Regions from separate parts of the Geobacillus sp. FSL W8-0026 genome, predicted to be linked through region 3. Evidence: riboswitches for the same ligand, from Rfam matches in the RefSeq annotation. Region 3 holds a riboswitch; each other region holds the start of a gene.

Region 1 (3,194 bases), 1.8 Mb from region 3:
GCGTGCCAACACGTAATCCGCTTGCTTCGCCACCGCTACGTCCGTAATCGAATCGCCGATGACGACATGATACCCGTCCGGGCGGGAAAGCTTGCGAAGGAGCGACGGCTTGCAGCAGCCGCAGCCGTTTTGGCACTCGCCGTCGCACGCGTAAGGCCACGTGATGCGGATCGTCGCGCCGCTGAAATCGGAGCCGTTGCAAAAAATGCACTCTCGTTCGATGATCCCGTCAAGCAGCGGGTAGACAAAAAAGTCGATCCCACCGCTCACCACATAGAGCGGAATGCCCTGCTCTTTCGTCCAAGCGGCGAATTCGCGAAACCCTTCGCGCAAACGGGCGGTGCCCCGCAGAAAATCGACGATTTCGCCCTTTAGCGAAGACGGAAGGAGGGAAAACATCTTCCCGACCCCTTCCTGAACGGAGATGCGCTCAGCGAGAATGTCGTCTTTGAGCGCCTCCCACTCCGGCGGGGCGAACTGTTTCATAATGGCGATAATGTTGTCGTTTTCCGTAATCGTGCCGTCAAAATCGCAAAAGAGAACAAGCTGCCTCGTCATGCTTCCACCTCAACAGCGCCCCAACGGTCGATCGCTTTTTGTAGGGCCTCGTTTTCAACAGCTGCTTCGCGGAGCGGCCGACCGGCCAACACCGCATCGATCGCCGCGCGAAACGCCTGGCCGCCGCCGATCGCCCCGTCCGGATGGCCGTGAATGCCGCCGCCGGCGTTGACGATGCTGTCAAGGCCGAAATCGCGGACAAGAAGCGGCACGAGCCCCGGATGAATGCCCGCCGACGGCACCGGAAACGCCCGCGCAAACGGCTCTTGGTCATCGGTGAGCGCCCGGGCGATGCCAAGCGCCTGCTCGCGCTCGAGAGCGACGCTGCCGTACGGCGACGGGAACAGGACGAAATCAGCCCCGGCGAGCCGCAACAGCTTGCCGAGCAACAGCGACGGGGCGACCCCGTAAAACTCAGACGGCGTGATCGCGCCGCTAAACGCCGGATGCGCCATAATCGGCACGGTGATGTTTTCATCCTCGCGCAGCCCTTGCAACACATCAAGCCCGTAGGCGAACACGTTAAACAACAGCACGTCGGCGCCAAGCTCGGCGGCCCGTTTCGCTTTTTCTTTCAGCTCAAACGTTTTACCGGTCAAGTTAACGGCGTACAGCGTCCGTTTGCCCGTTTGTTCGTACACTTCCCGAAGCGCGGCCTTTCCTTCCGTAATCCGCTTCTCAAACGGAAGAAGCTCGCTATCAAACAAAATTTCGTCATCTTTGACTAGGTCGACGCCGCCAAGCGCCTGTTTTTTCAATTCGGACGTCAAATACGCCAAATCGCGGCCGATGATGCCTTTAAAAATGCTCATTAACAGCGGGCGGTTATATACCCCGACTTTTTCGCGAATGCCGCTGATGCCAAAGCGCGGCCCCGGAAATTGCCGCTTCCACTCGTCCGGAAACTCGAGATCAAGCAGCCGCACTTCCCCATCAAGCGACAATTTGCCAAACGTCGTCACCAAAAGCGCCGGCAAATCAGCGCTGAAGTTGACCGTCGGATAGGCGATTTTGACGATCGCCCGCTTCAGCCGCTTGCCGAAATACGCGTTTACACGCTCGCTTTCGCCAAGCTCCTCAACGGCGACCACTTCCCCTTTATGTTTGCGAAGCTGCTCCTGCTCCAACGCCGGCAAGTCGGTCCACGTGCCGACCGTCAAGCCGAGCGCGATCCCTTCCGCCTTTTTGCGGATGTCTTTCTCGTCATGAAGCAAATACGTTGCCATCACTGCACTCATCATTCATCCCTCTTTCCAAAGAAAAAAGCCTCTTCATAAGAAGAGGCGTCATTCGTTTATGGCGCTCTTCTTATCTCTCAGCGTTTCCGCTGCAAGAATTAGCACCGTGCTTGAATGTACCAAGCCGGTTGCCGGGCTTCATTGGGCTCGTCCCTCCGCCTGCTCTTGATAAGAATGCTTGCGTAACTATACACTTGTCAAACGATTTTGGCAAGTATGGCAAATTTACTTTGAATTATGACAGCCTTTGCCGCCGTTGTCAATCATTTTTTTCAAAACAGCCCGAGCCGTCCGATCCGCTCCGCCGCTTCACAGAGCCGCGCCTCATCGGTCAATAGGCCGACGCGCACATACCCTTCGCCGTGCTCGCCAAAGCCGATGCCCGGAGCGACAGCGACATGCGCCTGCTCAAGGAGCACATCGGCAAACTCGGCGGACGACCACCCTTTCGGTACGGGGAGCCAAGCGAAAAACGAACCGGACGGCGCCGGTGCTTCCCAGCCGATCTCGCGCAAAGCAGAAATGAACGTATGGCGGCGCGCTTCATACAGCGCGACAAGCTCGTTGACGCAATCTTGCGGGCCGAGAAGCGCTGCAGCCGCCGCTTCCTGGACGGCGCCGAACAGGCTGACGTACAAATGATCTTGCAGCAGCTCAGGCGCCCGAATGATCCGCTCGTTGCCGACGGCAAACGCGACGCGCCAGCCGGCCATATTGTACGTTTTCGAAAACGTGTAAATCTCGACGCCGACGTCTTTCGCCCCGTCAACTTCGAGGAAGCTGACCGGCTTTTTGCCGTCAAAACCGATCGCCCCGTAAGCAAAATCGTGCACGACGGCGATACCGTGCTTGGCGGCGAACGCCACCGTCTCGGCGAAAAACTCGTTCGTCGCCGTCGCACCGGTCGGGTTGTTCGGATAGTTTAAAAACATCAGTTTCGCCTGATCGGCGACCGCCGCCGGAATGGCGCTGTAATCGGGCAAAAATTGCTGCTCGGCGACAAGCGGCATCATTTCCATCCGCGCGCGGGCGAGCGCGATTCCCGACCAGTAATCCGGATAGCCCGGGTCGGGGACGAGCACCACATCGCCCGGGTTGACGAGGCAAAGCGGCAGCTCGACAAGCCCGGCCTTGCCGCCAAACAAAATGGCGACTTCGCGGGTCGGGTCGACCTCAACTCCATACTCGCGCGCATAAAAGGCGGCAACGGCTTCTTTCAAAAACGAGTAGCCTTGAAACGGCGAATATTTATGGTACTTCGGATTGGCCGCCGCCCGCTGCATCGCCTCAACGATATGCTTCGGCGTCGGCTGGTCCGGATTGCCTTGCCCTAAATTAATGACATCATGCCCGGCCTTGATTTTCTCTCCCACTTTGGCGACAAGCGAAGCAAAAAAC
Region 2 (3,194 bases), 180 kb from region 3:
TAGGCGAAGCGGAAGCGGCTCAATGCTCCTCCGTCAGCCGATGATCGCGCATGATCGTTTCCAGCAAATGCTCGCATCCCGCTCGGATCAGGTGATACACTTCGGCAAAATTGCCCGTATAGTACGGGTCTGGCACGTCGTCCGTTTCCCGTTCCGGCACGAAATCGAGCAGCCGAGCGATCACCGCTCTCGACCGGAGGCCGGCCAACCGCCGCAAATCGTTCAAATTGGTGGCATCCATGGCGATGATATAATCGAACTCCTCCAAGTCGCGGCGGGCGACTTGCCGGGCGCGGATGCCGGAATAATCGATCTTGTTCTCGCTTAAAATTCGCCGCGTTTCCGCATGCGGCGGTTCCCCCACATGCCAGCTGCCCGTTCCCGCCGAATCAACGGTGATGACATGCTCTAGTCCCCGCTCTTTCACCAAATGGCGAAAAACAGCTTCCGCCATCGGCGAACGGCAGATGTTTCCAAGACAAACGAACAGCACTTTCACCATCCGAAACGGCCTCCCTTTCGCCATCGTGATGAACATCGTTTCATTCGGTATTGTTTCTTTTTTCTCGCCGGCCTAGCCTCTCTTTCACCGCACAGGCCCGCCTCTCCATTTTACCATACCGTCTGTTTCTCGGCTGGGCAACAGACGATCTCCTCTCCCGCTTTTCAGCGCCGATGTGGTACAATACATGATAACCGCTATGAAAGGAGCGCGAATCATGGACTTATCCAAACCGTCGGCGGAAAACGTCGAATACATGATTGAACAATTGAAACAAAAATTAAAAATGCTCAATTGGGAAGCGATGAAGCCATCACATTTTTCCGAGGAATGGTACGATGAATTGAAAGAGATTTTCGAGATGGTGATGAAACGCGAGACGTTCAGTCCGAGTGAAATGCAAGCCATTGTGGAAGAACTCGGGAATCTGCGCAAAAAGTAAAGGCTTGCCGGTCGTAAGGCGCGCGGTTTTGAAGGGCGGAAAACGGGGCGTCTTTCCGCCGAACCGCGGGGTTCGCTGACATGCCGCACCGGCCAGCCATGATCCAAAGGCGCTTGCCCGCCAAGATAAACATAATTCCCATCGAAAAACTAGGATTGACATTGGCGGCAATTGTGCTAAAATTTTAATCAATTACATCATTGCATACGCTTATCAAGAGCGAGGGAGGGACTGGCCCGATGAACTCCGGCAACCTGCTCTGGCTAGCAAGGTGCCAATTCCAGCAAAAATGGGGTCCATTTTGAAAGATAAGGCGGCGCTAATTCTTCCGCTCTTTCCAAAATCAAAATGGGAAGGGCATTTTTGTCGCCGAGCTGCCGCTTGCTGAGTAAATATCCAACTAATCACGTTGATTTTCTTTGGTTTTATAAGGAGGGAAAAACGATGCTCACGTACGATCAGTGGGAAACGGCAGAAAAACCGTCTTTTCCGTCTGACAATGAAACAAAAGGAGCGCTTGACGTTCTCGCTTGGGCGTACCGCGAGTACGGTGATGAAATGGTGTACGCCTGTAGCTTTGGCATCGAAGGCATCGTGCTGATCGATCTGATTTCCCAAGTGAAGCCGGATGCGGAAATCGTCTTTCTCGACACGGGGCTGCATTTTCAAGAAACGTATGACACGATCGAAAAAGTGAAAGAAAAATATCCTTCGCTCCGCATCGTGATGAAACGCCCGTCACTGACGTTGGAACAACAAGCCGCCCAGTTTGGTGATGAACTATGGAAGCGCGATCCGAACAAATGTTGCGAGCTGCGCAAAGTCATTCCGCTGCGTGAAGCGCTGACTGGGGTGACCGCTTGGATTTCCGGCTTGCGCCGCGAACAATCGCCGACGCGGCGCCATGTCGAATACATCAATAAGGATGACAAATTCCGTTCGGTCAAAGTCTGTCCGCTCATTCATTGGACATGGAAAGACGTATGGAACTACGTGTATAAGCACGATCTTCCGTACAACGTGCTTCATGACCGCGGCTACCCGAGCATCGGCTGCGCTCCGTGTACAGCGCCGGCAGTCGATCCGAACGATTTGCGCTCCGGGCGCTGGGCCGGCCAAGGGAAGACCGAGTGCGGGCTCCATCTCACATAGGAGGAACCCATCGTATGCTCCTTGCGATTGCGGTTTCTCATTTCCTTTTTCTTCGCCATGAACATGGCGGCATGTAAGCGATTTTTCAGTCTATCAATCTAGGAGGTTGTGAACATGAGCGTAAGCATCCCGCATGGCGGCACATTAATCAACCGTTGGAATCCCGATTATCCGCTTGACGAAGCATCCAAAACGATCGAACTGTCGAAAGCGGAATTAAGCGATTTGGAATTGATCGGCACGGGGGCGTACAGTCCGCTCACCGGCTTTTTAACGAAAGCGGACTACGACGCGGTTGTGGAAACGATGCGCCTCGCTGACGGCACCGTCTGGAGCATTCCGATCACGCTCGCGGTGACGGAGGAGAAAGCGAAAGAACTTGCTGTCGGCGATAAAGCGAAGCTCGTTTATAACGGCGACGTGTACGGCGTCATCGAAATCGCCGATATGTACCGCCCGGACAAAACAAAAGAAGCTACGTTCGTTTACAAAACGGATGAACTCGCCCACCCTGGCGTACGCAAACTGTTTGAAAAACCGGATGTGTACGTCGGCGGGGAAGTCACGCTTGTCAAACGGACCGATAAAGGACCGTTCGCCGCGTTTTATTTCGATCCGGCCGAAACGCGGAAGCGGTTTGCCGAACTCGGCTGGAACACCGTTGTCGGCTTCCAAACGCGCAACCCGGTTCACCGCGCTCACGAATACATTCAAAAATGCGCGCTTGAGATCGTCGACGGTTTGTTTTTAAACCCGCTCGTCGGTGAAACGAAAGCGGATGACATTCCGGCTGACATCCGGATGGAAAGCTACCAAGTGCTGCTGGAAAACTATTATCCGAAAGACCGCGTCTTCCTTGGCGTCTTCCAAGCGGCCATGCGCTATGCCGGACCGCGCGAGGCCATTTTCCATGCCATGGTGCGCAAAAACTTCGGCTGCACGCACTTCATCGTCGGCCGCGACCACGCCGGTGTCGGCAATTACTACGGCACATATGACGCACAAAAAATCTTCTCGAACTTTACGGCTGAAGAGCTCGGGATCACGCCGCTCTTTTTCGAACATAGCTTTTATTGCACGAAATGCGAAGGCATGGCG
Region 3 (3,194 bases):
GAGCTTTTCGATCGTCGGGTCGATATGGGCGAACTTTCGGAAGTTGGCGCGGAATTTTTCCGCCAGTTCTTTCGCTTTTTGTTCGTACGCTTGTTTGTCAGCCCATGTGTTTTGCGGGCGCAAGACGTCGTCGGGCACGCCGGGGACGTGCGCCGGGATGGCGAGGCCGAAGATCGGGTCGTGCACGGTTTCGACGTTGTCAAGCTCTCCTTCGACGGCGGCTTGCACCATCGCGCGGGTGTAGGCGAGCTTCATGCGGCTGCCGACGCCGTACGGCCCTCCTGTCCAGCCGGTGTTGACCAAAAAGACGCGGACGTTGTGCTCAGCGATTTTTTGCCCGAGCATTTCCGCGTATTCAACGGCCGGGCGCGGCAAAAACGGCGCGCCAAAGCACGTCGAGAACGTCGCTTCCGGTTCGGTGACGCCGCGTTCTGTGCCGGCGAGTTTGCTTGTGTAGCCGCTTAAGAAATGGTACATCGCCTGTTCGCGCGTCAGTTTGCTGATCGGCGGTAGAACGCCGAACGCATCGGCCGTCAGGAACACGATCGTGGACGGATGGCCGGCGACGCTCGGGTCGACGATGTTTTTGATCGCTTGAAGCGGGTAGGCGGCGCGCGTGTTTTCTGTCAGCGTGCCGTCATCGTAATCCGGCACCCGTGTCGCGTCGTTGAGAACGACGTTTTCGAGCACGGCGCCAAAGCCGATGGCGTCAAAAATTTGCGGCTCTTTCTCGCGCGATAAGTTGATGCATTTCGCATAGCAGCCGCCTTCGATATTGAAAATGCCGCGGCTCGACCAGCCATGTTCGTCATCGCCGATCAAGCGGCGGTTCGGATCGGTGGAGAGCGTCGTTTTCCCGGTTCCCGACAAGCCGAAGAAGAGGGCGACGTCGCCTTCCTGGCCGACGTTGGCCGAGCAGTGCATCGGCAGGATGCCTTGTTCCGGCAGCAAATAGTTCATCACCGAGAAGATCGATTTTTTCATTTCGCCGGCGTACTCCGTCCCGCCGATTAGGACGACGCGGCGTTCAAAGGAAATGATGATGAACGCTTCCGAGCGCGTGCCGTCCACAGCCGGGTCCGCCTTAAAATTCGGCGCGCAAATGACGGTAAATTGCGGTTCATGCGCGGCGAGCTCTGCGGCGCTCGGCCGGATGAACAGCTGATGGACGAACAAGTTGTGCCAGGCGAATTCATTGACGACTTGAATCGGCAGCCGAGATTTCGGATCGGCGCCGGCAAAGCCTTTAAAGACGAACAGTTCCTCTTGTTTTAACAAATAATCGAGCACTTTGTCGTACAGTTTTTCAAACGTTTCCGGCGCCATCGGCTGGTTGACCGTTCCCCAGTCGACCGTTTGTTTCGTTGACGGCTCTTCGACGATGTATTTGTCTTTCGGCGACCGCCCCGTGTACTTGCCGGTCGTGACGGCGACGGCGCCGGTATGCGTCAGCCGGCCTTCCTTTCGCTGCAGCACTTTTTCAACGAGTTCCGCGACGGACAGTTGGTGGTGGACGTACGGTTTTTGCAGCAAGAGATCGAGTTTATTCGTCATATTGGCAATCCCCATGTTCAAAACCTGCCTTCTTTATTGGAATCACTTTTGAAAATAGTATAACACATTTTTATTAATAGTCCATACTAATTGTGAAGGTTTTTCGGACTTATTTTTCCTCATTTTTTGAACAATAAAAAAATGTTTTGTATGGTTGACTTCCGTTCGTTTGTTGCGATATGATAAGTCATTGAACGGATACTCTTATCCCGAGCCGGCGGAGGGACAGGCCCGATGAAGCCCAGCAACCGTCACAACTGTACATGTGTGAAATGGTGCTAACCTGTGGCAAGGCGCAGTCCTTGAACGATAAGAGTGAAAGGAAGCAATCCGATTGCAATGACCTTTCCTCACCGTGACAGGAAAGGTTTTTTTATATTGCCAAGGGAAACGAGTTCCGTATCGCCACATTACGTCAAGAGGAGGAAATGAGCCGAATGTCAGCCAAACGCCGCTTGTTTACTTCAGAGTCTGTAACCGAAGGACACCCGGACAAAATTTGCGACCAAATTTCCGATGCGATTTTGGATGCCATTTTGGAAAAAGACCCGAACGCCCGCGTTGCTTGTGAAACAAGCGTCACGACCGGGCTGGTGCTCGTGAGTGGGGAAATTACGACATCGACGTACGTCGATATTCCGCGCATCGTCCGCGATACGGTTCGCGAAATCGGCTATACGCGCGCGAAATACGGATTTGACGCCGACACGTGCGCCGTGCTCACGTCGATTGACGAACAGTCGCCGGACATCGCGATGGGAGTGGATCGGGCGCTTGAGGCGCGCGAAGGTCAGATGACGGATGAGGAAATTGAAGCGATCGGCGCCGGCGACCAAGGGCTTATGTTTGGGTTTGCCTGCAATGAAACGGAAGAGCTGATGCCGCTGCCGATTTCGCTCGCCCACCGTTTGGCGCGCCGCTTGGCGGAAGTGCGCAAAACGGACGTGTTGCCGTATTTGCGTCCCGATGGCAAAACGCAGGTGACGATCGAATACGATGAAAACGGCAAACCGGTGCGCGTCGACACGATCGTCGTTTCTGCGCAACATCATCCGGACATTACTCAAGACCAAATGGAACGTGACATTAAAGAACATGTCATCAAGCCGGTGGTTCCGACGGAGCTGTTGGATGAGAACACGAACTACTTCATTAACCCGACCGGCCGATTCGTCATCGGCGGTCCGCAAGGGGATGCCGGGCTGACGGGACGGAAAATCATCGTTGACACGTACGGTGGCTACGCCCGTCATGGCGGCGGCGCGTTCTCGGGCAAAGACCCGACGAAAGTCGACCGCTCGGCGGCGTATGCGGCCCGCTATGTGGCGAAAAACATCGTTGCGGCCGGGCTCGCCGATAAGTGCGAAGTGCAGCTCGCCTACGCGATCGGCGTCGCCCGTCCGGTCTCGATTTCGATCGATACGTTCGGCACCGGCAAGGTGTCTGAAGACATTTTAATTGAAGTCGTGCGCAACAACTTCGACCTTCGTCCGGCCGGCATCATTAAAATGCTTGACTTGCGCCGTCCGATTTACAAACAAACGGCCGCTTACGGCCATTTCGGGCGCACGGACATCGACTTGCCGTGGGAGCGCACCGACAAAGCTGCCTTGTTGAAAGAGCAAGCGCTGGCGTTGGCG
Region 4 (3,194 bases), 1.6 Mb from region 3:
CCCGGCACCTCATGATGCAAAAACTCGGCGTTGCGCGCGCTCACAAGCGGCATAATGCCGATGTAAATCGGCGCATTCAAATGTTTCGTCGCTTCGTGCACGGCCATGATTTTCTCTTCCGAGTAAACCGGTTGAGTCAAGAAATAATGGGCGCCGCACTGAATTTTTTTCTCCATCCGCTCAACGGCCTTATCCAAATGGCGGACATTCGGATTGAACGCCGCGCCGATCGAGAAGTTCGTTTTTTGTCCGAGCGGTTTGCCCGAATACGACAATCCCTCATTAAACTGGCGGATCAAGCGGATTAAATCAAACGACGATAAATCGTACACCGATGTCGCTCCCGGAAAGTCGCCGATTTTTGACGGGTCGCCGGTAATGGCGAGCACGTCGGTGATGCCGAGCGTATGCAGGCCCATCAAGTGTGACTGCAGGCCGATCAAGTTGCGGTCGCGGCACGTAATATGCACGAGCGGGCGGACGCCGAGCCGCTCTTTGATGATGGCCGCGACGGCGGCGTTGCTGATGCGCGGCGTGGCGAGCGAGTTGTCGGCCAGCGTCAGCGCGTCAATGCCGGCGTCATGGAGCGCTTTCGCCCCGGCGAGAAATTTGTCAATGCCCAATTTTTTCGGGGGATCGAGCTCGACGATCACCGAGCGGCGGGCGCGGACAAGTTCGGGAAGCGGCGTCGCTGATGATGGAATGTCGGATTGGACCGACACCGGCACGGCGCGTCGTTTGACCGTTTTTTCCGTTACCGGCGTCCGGTCTTGCAGCGCCCGCGCCATCGCTTCAATATGGTTCGGCGTCGTGCCGCAGCATCCGCCGAGCAGCCGCACCCCTTGGTCGCGAAACGCTTTCGCCGTTTCCTCGAAGTATTCGGCATTCGTCTCATAGACGAGCCGGCCATCGCGATAGTCGGGGAGGCTCGCGTTCGGGTACGCCGATAAAAAGGCGCGCGTTGGCAGCGGCACTTCCTCGAGCGATTGAAGCATATAGTACGGCCCGAGCCGGCAGTTGAGCCCGACGACATCGGCGCCAAGCGCTTCTAAGCGGGCGAGGGCGTCAGCGAGCGGCGTGCCGTCTTGCAAGACGCCCACTTCATGGAGCGACACATGGGCGATGACCGGCAAGTCCGTCTCTTTGCGGGCGATGGCGAGCACCGTCTCCAACTCTTCTAAATCGTAATACGTCTCGAGCAGCACGCCGTCCACTCCCTCCGCCAGCAAGACAAACAGCTGCTCGCGGAACGTCCGCTTCACTTCATCAAGCGGCACGGCGCTTTTGTTTAACGTGCGCAGCCCGCCAATGGTCCCGAGCACGTACGCCCGACCGTTGGCGGCTTGCCTAGCGAGCCGCACCGCCGCCCGGTTGATGGCCGGCACCTCATCTTGCAAGCCGTAGCGGGCGAGTTTCACATAGTTGGCGCCGTAGGTATTCGTCTGGATGACGTCGGCGCCTGCCGCGATATAGGCTTCGTGAATATGGACGATGTCTTCCGGTTTCGATAGATTCAATTCTTCAAAACAACGGTCAACGCCATGCGAATAGAGAAGCGTCCCCATCGCCCCATCGGCGATCAGCACGCGTTGTTTCAACTCATCAAGCAATCCCACGTTCCATTTCCCCCGTTTCTTGGCAAGTAAAAGAAAAAAGCCTTCTAAGAAGAAGACTTTCCGTTCGCTTCTTCTTATCTTCCAGGCTGCTGCCTGTCTGGATTTAGCACCTTGGCCGCCCGCCAGGTTGCTGAGGGTTCACCGGGCCAGTCCCTCCCCCTCTCTTGATAAGAAAATTCGTATCCAATTGTATCGTCCCGTTTGGGTGATTACTATATAATTTAATGTATTTTTTGAAATTATTCAATACAGTGAAGCAAGAAATTTGCCAAAGATTTGCCCGATCAAGGGAGAAGGAACTCTTGTATGATTGCAAAAATCGGAAATAGCGCTACAAACACCTGCCGCCATGCGGGCAATCGGTGTTTTCTCTTTGCTTGCCAATCGAACGTTCAGCAGGGAAAGACATTCTCCAGTGGCCGATGTTCAACGAAGCCATGCGCTGTTTTCCGATTGAGGCTGGTGAAAAACCGTTGTCACACACCAATCAGAGGCATTTTCATTCAGAAAAGTTCCATGAGCAGCGCGACTTGCCCTCCACCCAGGCATGAAAATCTCGCGTCAGGCCGGCATTTTCATTCAGAAAAGAAAGTGGATTCCACTAAGTCTCTCTAATTGAGAAATAGGTGAAATCAGTAGTATGTTGCACTAAGTCCACCGACCTCTATTGTGTTTTGGCTATTGAACATCTCCTTGCGCTGACACCAATTTCTTACCAATCGCTTTTTTGCTTAGTTCATCACCATAACGTGCACTTCTCTGAACAGGTGTAGGCAAAAAATGATTTGTTCCTATTCTTTCGTGGATGCATAAGTTAAGGCATGTCATGAAATACAACTTTTAGTGAAGAGCCTTTTGTTTCGATAGCACAAAAAATGTCGAAATATGTTAAAAAAAGACGAAAAACGTCAACTCATTTCTCTTTTTTTTTAATTTTTTTTTAAGAGTCAAAGTGTATAATAAAAAATGGATGATGTTAACAAGGAATTTAATAGAAATGGCGTCACAGACAGGAGTGAAATAGATGAAACGATGGTCGTGGCCGTATTTTATTCTCATTAGCCTGCCGTTTGTGTTGTTTATTGTCCTTGCCTTTGGTTTAAAAGCGGCTAAGATGCCAATGTGGGGAAAAATCGCATTGATTGCGGCCGTTCTTGTTTATGGGATCGTTTATTCGCGTTTATTGCGGAAAATAAAATAAAGTCCGATCGGATTTGAAATACGAGTAGTTCACGCTTATTGCCAGAACGCTCGGCGTGTCGCAAGCAGTTGCTACAACTGTTGTTTCGATCGTGCTGACCGGCTCCACGCTCGTTTCGATGATTCTTGGAATTACTGCGATTTTGTCAGGCGGAGTCGATGCCATTTTGGAAATTGGCTGGTCAGCGTTTGTAGCAACGGTGAAAAAAATAGTGGCTGAGCGGGAACAAAAAGCGGCTATTGCATGGTAACATGGAAACCGGCAGGGGGAGAAAGGCCCCCTGCCGTTCCTATGAGATGAAAGGGGGAAGAGCCGTGAGACTCGTATGGCTATGGTATCTCCAAAAACAGCGAAGCAGTATCGCCCCTTTACAGCGA

The links. Region 3 has a riboswitch for S-adenosylmethionine ahead of metK (methionine adenosyltransferase). Riboswitches for the same ligand answer to the same signal wherever they lie in the genome.
Positions count from the first base shown of each region.
Region 1: linked by a shared signal. The riboswitch ahead of mtnW (2,3-diketo-5-methylthiopentyl-1-phosphate enolase) and the one ahead of metK (methionine adenosyltransferase) in region 3 are both predicted to bind S-adenosylmethionine.
Region 2: linked by a shared signal. The riboswitch ahead of NST29_RS02885 (phosphoadenylyl-sulfate reductase) and the one ahead of metK (methionine adenosyltransferase) in region 3 are both predicted to bind S-adenosylmethionine.
Region 4: linked by a shared signal. The riboswitch ahead of NST29_RS14175 (bifunctional homocysteine S-methyltransferase/methylenetetrahydrofolate reductase) and the one ahead of metK (methionine adenosyltransferase) in region 3 are both predicted to bind S-adenosylmethionine.

Region 1 is NZ_CP150194.1:2,607,368-2,610,561, forward strand. It holds gene mtnX (2-hydroxy-3-keto-5-methylthiopentenyl-1-phosphate phosphatase) at 1-558, opposite strand, end outside; gene mtnW (2,3-diketo-5-methylthiopentyl-1-phosphate enolase) at 555-1,796, opposite strand; SAM riboswitch class I at 1,864-1,971, opposite strand; gene NST29_RS13035 (pyridoxal phosphate-dependent aminotransferase) at 2,069-3,194, opposite strand, start outside.
Region 2 is NZ_CP150194.1:580,505-583,698, reverse strand. It holds gene NST29_RS02895 (low molecular weight protein-tyrosine-phosphatase) at 20-502, opposite strand; gene NST29_RS02890 (DUF1128 domain-containing protein) at 720-944, shown strand; SAM riboswitch class I at 1,152-1,259, shown strand; gene NST29_RS02885 (phosphoadenylyl-sulfate reductase) at 1,389-2,096, shown strand; gene sat (sulfate adenylyltransferase) at 2,211-3,194, shown strand, end outside.
Region 3 is NZ_CP150194.1:761,413-764,606, forward strand. It holds gene pckA (phosphoenolpyruvate carboxykinase (ATP)) at 1-1,569, opposite strand, end outside; SAM riboswitch class I at 1,756-1,870, shown strand; gene metK (methionine adenosyltransferase) at 1,992-3,194, shown strand, end outside.
Region 4 is NZ_CP150194.1:2,825,921-2,829,114, reverse strand. It holds gene NST29_RS14175 (bifunctional homocysteine S-methyltransferase/methylenetetrahydrofolate reductase) at 1-1,616, opposite strand, end outside; SAM riboswitch class I at 1,688-1,790, opposite strand; gene NST29_RS14170 (hypothetical protein) at 2,641-2,817, shown strand; gene NST29_RS14165 (uberolysin/carnocyclin family circular bacteriocin) at 2,855-3,067, shown strand; gene NST29_RS14160 (hypothetical protein) at 3,132-3,194, shown strand, end outside.